3 linked regions of the Mucilaginibacter gracilis genome follow. The protein of the gene in region 2 interacts with the protein of the main gene of each other region in a pairwise test. Links are inferred from orthologs where the notes say so. Each region holds a gene or a part of one and is shown on either strand. Other genes may lie near its edges.

The links. The genes of interacting proteins can lie anywhere in the genome.
Region 1: the proteins of ftsZ (region 2) and BDD43_RS28465 interact in binary tests that used the Escherichia coli proteins (3 or more experiments, as listed by UniProt). The link is inferred for Mucilaginibacter gracilis from one-to-one orthologs.
Region 3: the proteins of ftsZ (region 2) and rlmN interact in binary tests that used the Escherichia coli proteins (3 or more experiments, as listed by UniProt). The link is inferred for Mucilaginibacter gracilis from one-to-one orthologs.

The regions. Positions count from the first base shown.
Region 1 is NZ_RBKU01000001.1:6,372,887-6,375,793, reverse strand. What follows is about bases 11-2,890. They hold BDD43_RS28465 (rod shape-determining protein), read left to right. Parts: upstream 11-879; coding sequence 880-1,902; downstream 1,903-2,890. Other genes in these bases: BDD43_RS28455 (rod shape-determining protein MreD), read left to right, coding at 2,815-2,890; mreC (rod shape-determining protein MreC), read left to right, coding at 1,983-2,822; purH (bifunctional phosphoribosylaminoimidazolecarboxamide formyltransferase/IMP cyclohydrolase), read left to right, coding at 11-783. Outside these bases: more of purH, read left to right, coding at 1-10; more of BDD43_RS28455, read left to right, coding at 2,891-2,907. UniProt on the Escherichia coli protein: Forms membrane-associated dynamic filaments that are essential for cell shape determination. Acts by regulating cell wall synthesis and cell elongation, and thus cell shape.
Region 2 is NZ_RBKU01000001.1:6,253,131-6,256,100, reverse strand. Bases 16-2,958 are described here. They hold ftsZ (cell division protein FtsZ), read left to right. Parts: upstream 16-648; coding sequence 649-2,268; downstream 2,269-2,958. Other genes in these bases: BDD43_RS27905 (aminotransferase class I/II-fold pyridoxal phosphate-dependent enzyme), read left to right, coding at 2,413-2,958; ftsA (cell division protein FtsA), read left to right, coding at 16-517. Also shown: more of ftsA, read left to right, coding at 1-15; more of BDD43_RS27905, read left to right, coding at 2,959-2,970. UniProt on the Escherichia coli protein: Essential cell division protein that forms a contractile ring structure (Z ring) at the future cell division site. The regulation of the ring assembly controls the timing and the location of cell division.
Region 3 is NZ_RBKU01000001.1:6,412,124-6,415,065, forward strand. What follows is about bases 11-2,925. They hold rlmN (23S rRNA (adenine(2503)-C(2))-methyltransferase RlmN), read left to right. Parts: upstream 11-899; coding sequence 900-1,952; downstream 1,953-2,925. Other genes in these bases: BDD43_RS28610 (amidohydrolase family protein), read right to left, coding at 11-753; BDD43_RS28620 (RNA polymerase sigma factor), read left to right, coding at 2,110-2,676; BDD43_RS28625 (hypothetical protein), read left to right, coding at 2,673-2,925. In the rest of the region: more of BDD43_RS28610, read right to left, coding at 1-10; more of BDD43_RS28625, read left to right, coding at 2,926-2,942.

The DNA.
Region 1 (2,907 bases), 120 kb from region 2 along the record:
GATGTTGATGCCGCCGTGGCTTTAATAGATGAGTTTACCGAGCCAACTATAGCCATATTAAAACATACCAACGCATGCGGCGTAGCTTCGCGGTCGTTTATTAAAGAAGCCTGGCTGGATGCGCTGGCCTGCGACCCGGTTTCGGCTTTTGGCGGTGTAATTATTGCCAACGAAGAGATTAACGAAGAAACTGCTGCCGAAATAAGCAAACTGTTTTTTGAGGTTTTAATAGCCCCCGCTTACACTAACGAAGCTTTGGTTTATTTAACCGAAAAAAAGAACCGTATAATACTAATACGTAACCAGGTAGAGCTGCCCGTTAAGCAATTTAAAACCTTACTTAACGGTGTAATAGAACAAGATAAAGACGCGGTTATTGAAGGGCCCGACCAAATGAAACCGGTTACACAAAAGCAGCCGACCGAACTTGAACTGCGCGACTTGTTTTTTGCCAACAAAGTGGTAAAACATACCAAATCAAACACCATTGTTTTTGCTAAAAATAATACACTGATAGCAAGTGGCGTTGGCCAAACATCGCGTGTTGATTCGTTAAAACAGGCTATTGTTAAGGCCGAAGCTTTCGGTTTTGATTTGAATGGTGCTGTAATGGCATCGGATGCATTTTTTCCGTTTAATGATTGTGTTGAAATTGCCGCTGATGCCGGAATTACTGCTATATTGCAACCTGGCGGTTCCATAAAAGATCAGGATTCGATAAAGATGGCCGATGACAAGGGTATATCAATGGTAATGACCGGGGTACGCCACTTTAAACATTAATTTTACAGTACCAAAACAATAACTTTGTTATTGCATTAAATGTTGTAGAGAAGTTTTTTTTTACAAACTTTGCAAATTATTTGAAACATAACTGACATGGGTCTTTTTAATTTTTTTACGCAAGAAATTGCCATTGATTTAGGTACCGCTAACACGCTTATTATACATAATGATAAAGTTGTTGTTGACGAACCATCCATCGTTGCCTTTGACCGCACCACAAACAAGGTGATTGCCATTGGCCGTCAGGCTATGCAAATGGAAGGTAAAACGCACGACAACATACGCACCGTTCGCCCGCTTAAAGATGGCGTTATTGCCGATTTTAACGCTGCAGAGCACATGATACGCGGAATGATCCGCATGATAAATAAAGGTAAGGGCTGGGTTTTCCCGTCGTTGCGGATGGTGATCTGCATCCCATCGGGTATAACCGAGGTTGAGAAACGCGCCGTGCGCGATTCGGCGGAAATTGCAGGTGCCAAAGAAGTATATCTGATACACGAACCTATGGCCGCAGCAGTGGGTATAGGTATTGATGTGGAAGAACCAATGGGCAACATGATTATTGATATCGGTGGTGGTACTACCGAGATTGCTGTAATTGCACTTTCGGGTATCGTTTGCGATCAATCTATCCGCGTAGCCGGTGATAATTTTGACTCGGATATTGTTCAATACATCCGCAGGCAACATAACATTATGATTGGCGACCGTACTGCCGAGAAAATTAAAATAGAAGTTGGTGCCGCGTTACCTGAATTGGTTGAACCACCAACTGATTTTGCAGTACAGGGCCGCGATTTAATGACCGGTGTACCTAAACAAATTACGGTATCGTATACCGAAATAGCTCATTGCCTTGATAAATCAATCTCCAAAATAGAAGAAGCTATTTTAAAGGCTTTGGAAATTACTCCCCCAGAGCTATCTGCCGATATTTATCAAACCGGTATTTATTTAACTGGTGGTGGTGCTTTACTGCGTGGCCTTGATAAACGTATTGCAGCCAAAACCAAACTGCCTGTGCATGTTGCCGAAGATCCATTGCGTGCAGTAGTGCGCGGAACAGGCATAGCACTTAAAAATATCGGTACATTTAAGTTTTTGATGCAATAATTTTTTTATTGGGTTATTAGTTAATAAGTTAGTACCGTTGTTGATAACCCTATACCCCAATAATATAACAGATAAAAGAAATGTATAACCTCTGGATCTTCCTCAGAAAGTACAACGCATTTTTTTTATTTGTTATTTTTGAAATTGCAGCTATAATTATACTGGTCAATCATAATTCCTTTCAAAAGGCATCCTACATTAGCTCCATTAACAATTTTACGGGTGGCATCAACTCAAAAGTGAGCCAGGTGAGCGACTATCTGTCGTTAGGCCATGTTAACGATAGCCTGGCGCGCGAGAACGCTATGCTGCGCAACCAGTTAAAGTCGTCTTTTTATATTGATACGATGGCTAAACGTACCGTAAAAGATACCGTTTATAACCAGCAGTACCAATATATTCCGGCTAAGGTGGTTAGTAACTCTACCAACCGGCGCAACAATTACATCACCATTAATATTGGCAGTAAAGATGGTATAGAAAAAGACATGGGTGTTATTTGCGGTAGCGGCGTAGTTGGTTTGGTAGTAAAAACAACCGAACACTTTGCGAGTATACAATCGTTATTAAATAGTAATGCGCGCGTAAGTGCCATGTTTGCCGATACCAAAGAGATAGGTACCGTAACCTGGGGTGTTGACCTTAACCCGCACCAGGGCTTGCTGATGGACGTATCAAACAGTGTAAAGCCTAAACTGGGCGAGCGGGTGGTAACATCGGGGCAATCATTATACCCAACCGGCATACCTATTGGTAGGGTAAGTAACCTGCATGCCAAAGAAGGCGGCCTGTTTTTAAATATGTACCTTGACCTTGCTGTTGATTATGGCAAACTGGAGTATGTGAATGTGGTAGTTAACAAACTTGCAAAAGAGCAGGCCGAAGTTCAAAGTCAGGATAAAAAGGATAAGGATGAATAGAACAACCACCATGATTTTTGTAAACCTGATGCGCTTTGTGCTATCAGTTGCTTTACAGGTGTTTTTGCTCAAAAATATTACCCTC
Region 2 (2,970 bases):
GAATAGAGACAACGAAATAGTATGCGTACCCGGTTTGCGTGGCCGCGAACCTAAAGAAATTTCGATAAAAAACCTGGCCTACGTAATTCAGGCACGTATGGAGGAGATAGTTGAACATGTTTACTACGAAATTAAAACATCAGGATACGAAAAGAAGTTAATAGCAGGTATAGTTATAACAGGCGGCGGAGCGCAGTTAAAGCATTTGCCGCAATTGGTTGAATACGTTACCGGGTTAGATTGCCGCGTGGGTTACCCCAACGAGCACCTGGCCAAAAACGAGGTATTACCAAAAAATGTTTACGAAGAACTGCAAAGCCCAACTTTTGCCACCGGTATTGGTTTGCTTATTAAAGGTATCCAAAAAATTGAAGATGTTGGCAAACCCGTAGTAGAGGTAAAGGTTGAAAAACCCAAGTTTGTTGAAGAACGTAAATTTGGTTTATTCGGGAGGCTTTTAGAAACAGGAAAGAAATTTATTAAGGACGATATTAAGGATGAGGATTTTCTGAAATAATATTTTTCAACAAGAAAATAACTTTTCCACATTATTGACAAATGTTAATAAACTATGTGGAAAAACCCCTATCATTACATTAGATGAAATCTGAAGTACCGTCAATCACATATAGCTGAAAAACAAGGATTATGCAGTTTGAGATGTTAAAAGAAAAGTCGTCCATCATCAAGGTTATTGGTGTTGGCGGCGGTGGTGGCAACGCTGTTAACCACATGTACAAGCAGGGAATTACCGGTGTCGACTTTATAATTTGTAATACCGATGCCCAGGCCCTGGAGCTAAGCCCTATCCCTAACAAGGTACAGTTGGGCGCTAGTTTAACCGAAGGTATGGGCGCAGGCTCTATACCCGAAGTAGGTAAAAACTCCGCCATCGAAAATATTGACGACATTAAATTAATGCTCGGCTCTAATACCAAAATGCTATTTATAACAGCAGGTATGGGCGGTGGTACAGGTACCGGCGCAAGCCCTATTATTGCCAAAGCCGCGCGCGAGCTTGATATTTTAACGGTTGGTATTATTACCACGCCATTCTCGTTTGAGGGTAAGCGTAGAAAAATGCAGGCAGAAGAAGGGTTGGAAGAGTTTAAAAAACATGTAGACTCTTTTCTGGTTATTTCAAACGACCGCCTTCGCGAAATATTTGGTAACTTAACACTGGGCTCGGCATTTGCACAAGCCGATAATATATTAACCACAGCCGCCAAAGGTATTGCCGAAATTATAACCCTGCCTGGCTACATCAACGTTGATTTTAAGGATGTGCGCACGGTGATGAAAGACAGTGGCGTAGCCATAATGGGCAGTTGCTCTGCCGAGGGCGAAAACCGTGCTTTAAAGGCAGTGGAAGGCGCATTATTATCTCCGTTGTTAAAAGATAACGAGATAGAGGGCGCACGCTATATTTTGCTTAACATCACATCCGGTGCTACCGAGGTAACTATGGATGAGGTTAGCATCATAACCGATTTTATACAACAGGAAGCCGGCCTATCTGCCGATTTAATATGGGGTAACTGCCGCGACGAATCGTTAGGAGCGCAGCTTTCGGTAACTATTATTGCAACAGGTTTCCAAACCAAAGATGAACGCGAGAAGGAGCAAAGCACCAAAAAAGTAATTTCGATGCTTATTCCCGAAACAAAGCCATTGGCGCGCCCTGTTAATGAGTTTATTAATCCCGTTAAAAAGGAAGAGGTAGCAGGCGGTGTTTACTTAAAAAATGCTCCTGGAGAAAGAAAGCAAGCGGGGTTATTTGATTTGTTTGCTAAAGAAGAAGAACCTGCTGTTATTAAATATTCGTTACAGCCCGAAACTCAGGATACTCCTGAAGAAGAACCTGCCGACGCTGGTTTTACATTCAAACTATCAGAACCCGAAGTTGAATTTAAAACCCCTGTTGCCGAACCCGCCCGGTTTGTGCCCGAGCCGCCTAAACCCGAGCCGGAGCCAATGCCTGTTGCTTTTGCAGGGGCTGATGATAATAAAACCGACGAAACTATTGAAGATCAGTTACGTAAATCGCGCGAGCGTATTATGCGCTTGAAAGATTTGAGTATGAAGTTGCGTAGCGGTAACATTCAGGAACTTGAAAATGTGCCTGCTTATAAACGTAAAGAAATTGCTTTGCAACAAACACCAGCCTCGTCGGAAAGCCAGATATCAAGGTTTAGCCTGCTAACCGACGATGAAGGTAAAACCGAGATCAGGAACAACAACACCTTTCTGCATGATAATGTAGATTAATTGTTAATAAATTTAATTGAAGCCCTTTGTATTTATACAAGGGCTTTTTTCGTTATAAACTATTATAAAAAGTTATAGCTATTGTTGGTCACGGTCTTAACCGCTATATTTGTACATTATTTGTTGATATAAAAAGATTACATTTTGGATTTATTTAAAAAGATATCAAAAAACATGGGCCCTTTGGGGCAGCATCTTAGCTGGTCGCATGGATATTTTTCGTTCCCGCGTTTAGAGGGCGAAATAGCGCCGCGTATGATGTTTAATGGTAAAGAACACTTAGTGTGGAGCTTAAATAACTATTTAGGTTTAGCAAACGACCCCGAAGTGCGCAAGGCTGATGCCGAAGGTGCCGCCGAATTTGGAATGGCCTACCCTATGGGTGCGCGTATGATGTCGGGTAATTCTAAATATCACGAAGCATTGGAGCAGGATTTGGCTGCCTTTGTAAAAAAAGACGATGCCTTTTTGCTTAACTATGGCTACCAGGGCATGCTATCAATTATTGATACGTTGGTTGATCGTAACGATGTAATAGTTTACGATGCCGAATCGCATGCTTGTATTATTGATGGTGTACGCCTGCACATGGGCAAGCGTTTTGTGTATAAACATAACGATATTGAAAGCTGCGATAAACAGCTTGAACGCGCCACAAAACTGATAGAACAAACCGGTGGTGGCATATTATTAATTACCGAA
Region 3 (2,942 bases), 160 kb from region 2 along the record:
GGTTAACAGGGGTACCATAGTTTGGATAGAGTTGCGCGCCTGCGGCCTAAAAAACGAAATATCGATATTAAAAGAGTTATACAGATCAATAAAATTGCCCATTTTATAGCGGTACAACTTATTTTCTTCGGCGCTTTCCTGGTTATGTATACTAATGAGGTTATTACGCTCTTGCGAAAGCTTGTTGATGCACTTAAACAATTCTTTACTTACCGAGTAAGGCGCATGCGGCGTTACCGAACACGACAAGGGTGTAAACTCATCGCGCAAAGCTAGGGCTTTATTGTAAATTTCCTCTGCCTTTTGGGGCACAAAACCAAAAACCTCTATAAAGGTATGGTAGTATATTTTACTTTTAGTTTTTAAGCCAATAGTATCTGCCGAGTTTGATATATCGCCAACGGCTACTATACCGTTGCGGTACATCTCATCGTCGGCGGCTTGGGCGGCGGCTTGTATATCCTCGCTTTTTGTGGCGTTGCGCTGGCCCTGCACTTGCTTAATAAAATTAATGAGCCCCGTTTTAGGCTCTATTTTATCTCTCAGGTGCGAAAGCTCAACGTGGCAGTGCGCGTTAATAAAACCAGGGCAAATAATACCTTCAAGTTTTTCAATTTCAACTGAACTATGATCCTGGTCTGATAGCCCGTCGGTTATGGCTAAAATTAATCCTGAATCATCAACTGTTATTATTCCATTTTTTATCGGATCAGCATTAACAGGGAAAACGTAATCGGCTTTAAATTTTTTCATTAATAGTAAATCAATGCATTATTTTATAGCTTAAACATTTACTTAATTAATAATACTATTAACTTAAAGTAATGTTTTGCACTATTTAAATAAAAACACTATGTACAAAAAGATAGATTTTTAAATTTAACTAACTTTGCATAACAATGCAAGAGAAAAAGACAGATATCCGCAGTTTAAACTTAGATGAGTTACAAAAACACTTCTTACAATTAGGGGAAAAAAGTTTTAGGGCTAAACAAGTTTACGAATGGCTTTGGAAAAAATCATGCTTTTCTTTTAATGACATGAGCAATCTTTCTAAAGAACTTCGACAAAAACTTGAAGAGCAATTTACCATAAACAATGTAAAAGTAAACACTTCGCAGTTTAGCGCCGATAAAACTATAAAAAATTCTTTTGTTTTGCACGATGGACACCTCATAGAAGGTGTTTTAATTCCATCGGATGATAGAATGACGGCCTGCGTATCATCGCAAGTGGGCTGTAGCCTCACTTGCAAGTTTTGCGCAACGGGTTATATGGAACGCAAACGCAACCTTAATCCGGATGAAATTTACGACCAGGTGGTACTCATAGATCAGCAGGCGCGCCAAAATTACGATCATCATTTAACCAACATAGTGTACATGGGCATGGGCGAACCATTGCTTAACTACGCCAACGTTTTAAAATCTATCGAACGGATTACTGCCGACGATGGTTTAAACATGGCCGCCAAGCGTATAACGGTATCAACCGCCGGCATAGCCAAAATGATAAAAAAACTGGGCGACGACCAGGTGAAGTTTAACCTTGCCCTATCCTTACACGCCGCTAACGATGAGAAGCGTAACGAAATTATGCCCATAAACGAGCAAAACTCGTTAAAAGCCTTAGCCGACGCGCTAAAATATTATTACGCCAAAACCAAAAACCCCGTTACTTACGAGTACATTGTTTTCAACGATTTTAACGATGAAATACAAGACGCCGTTGAACTGGCTGCGTTTTGCAAGCACCTGCCCTGCAAGGTTAACATTATTGAATACAACCCCATATCATTTGCCAGTTATACCAACGCCAGTATAGATAAAATTGAGGCCTTTGCCGATTATCTGCGTAAGCAGGGTATTACCACTATGGTACGCCGAAGCCGCGGTAAAGATATTGACGCAGCTTGCGGGCAGTTAGCTATTAAGGAGAAAGAGAAGGTTTAGTAGCTGCTAAATTTTCTCTTTCTTAACGTCAATTAATAATTGCTTCGCGAGTTCTTCGCCTATTATCTCCATTTATTAAGATTTCTGTTTTTTATTTCTCCCTACCCGCAGGAAGTTGATTTTATTCTCGTCAAATTAGTATGATCAAATTTAAAGATTGACAGAAGAGCAACTATTACAAAATCTGTTTCGTGGTGACGAAAAAGCTTTCAGGCTACTGGTTGATACCTATAAAAATATGGTGTTTAATACCGTATTGGGTTTTATCCAGAACCGTAACGATGCCGAAGATGTTACCCAAAACGTTTTTATTAAGGTTTTTGAAACCATTAGCAGCTTTAAACAACAATCGAAATTGAGCACATGGATATACCGTTTAAGCGTAAACGAGAGCCTTGATTTTATACGCGCTAAAAACCGTAAAAAAAGATGGGCGGTAGTAACCAGCTTATTTGGTAATGATAACGAGTTATTGCACCAGGTGGCCCATACCGAGCACCCCGGCGTAATAGCCGAGAATAAAGAAACGGCCACTATTCTTTTTAAAGCGATAAACAAATTGCCCGATAAACAAAAAACTGCCTTCCTGCTGCAAAAAACGCAGGATTGCAGTCAGCAAAAAATTGCAGAGATTATGCAATTGAGCGAAGGCGCGGTTGAATCGTTGTTAACAAGGGCAAAAGCTAATTTAAAAAAACTATTGATCAATTATTATTCGGCATGAAAACAGAGAAAGAGATAACGCAACAGGTTGAGGAAGCCCTAAACAGCATTGATAGCCTGCAACAGCTTGAAGCCAATAATTTTTTATTCGGCAAAATACAAAACCGCCTTCACCTTAAAAAGCAACAGCAACAGCGCGAAATAAAAACCATGGCAAAGTTATCGGCAACACTGGTTATTTTTATTGGCTTAAACCTTACAAGTTATTATTTTTTGGCAAACAGCACACCACAGCCTACGCCCCAACAAAAAACAACCGCAGCACAA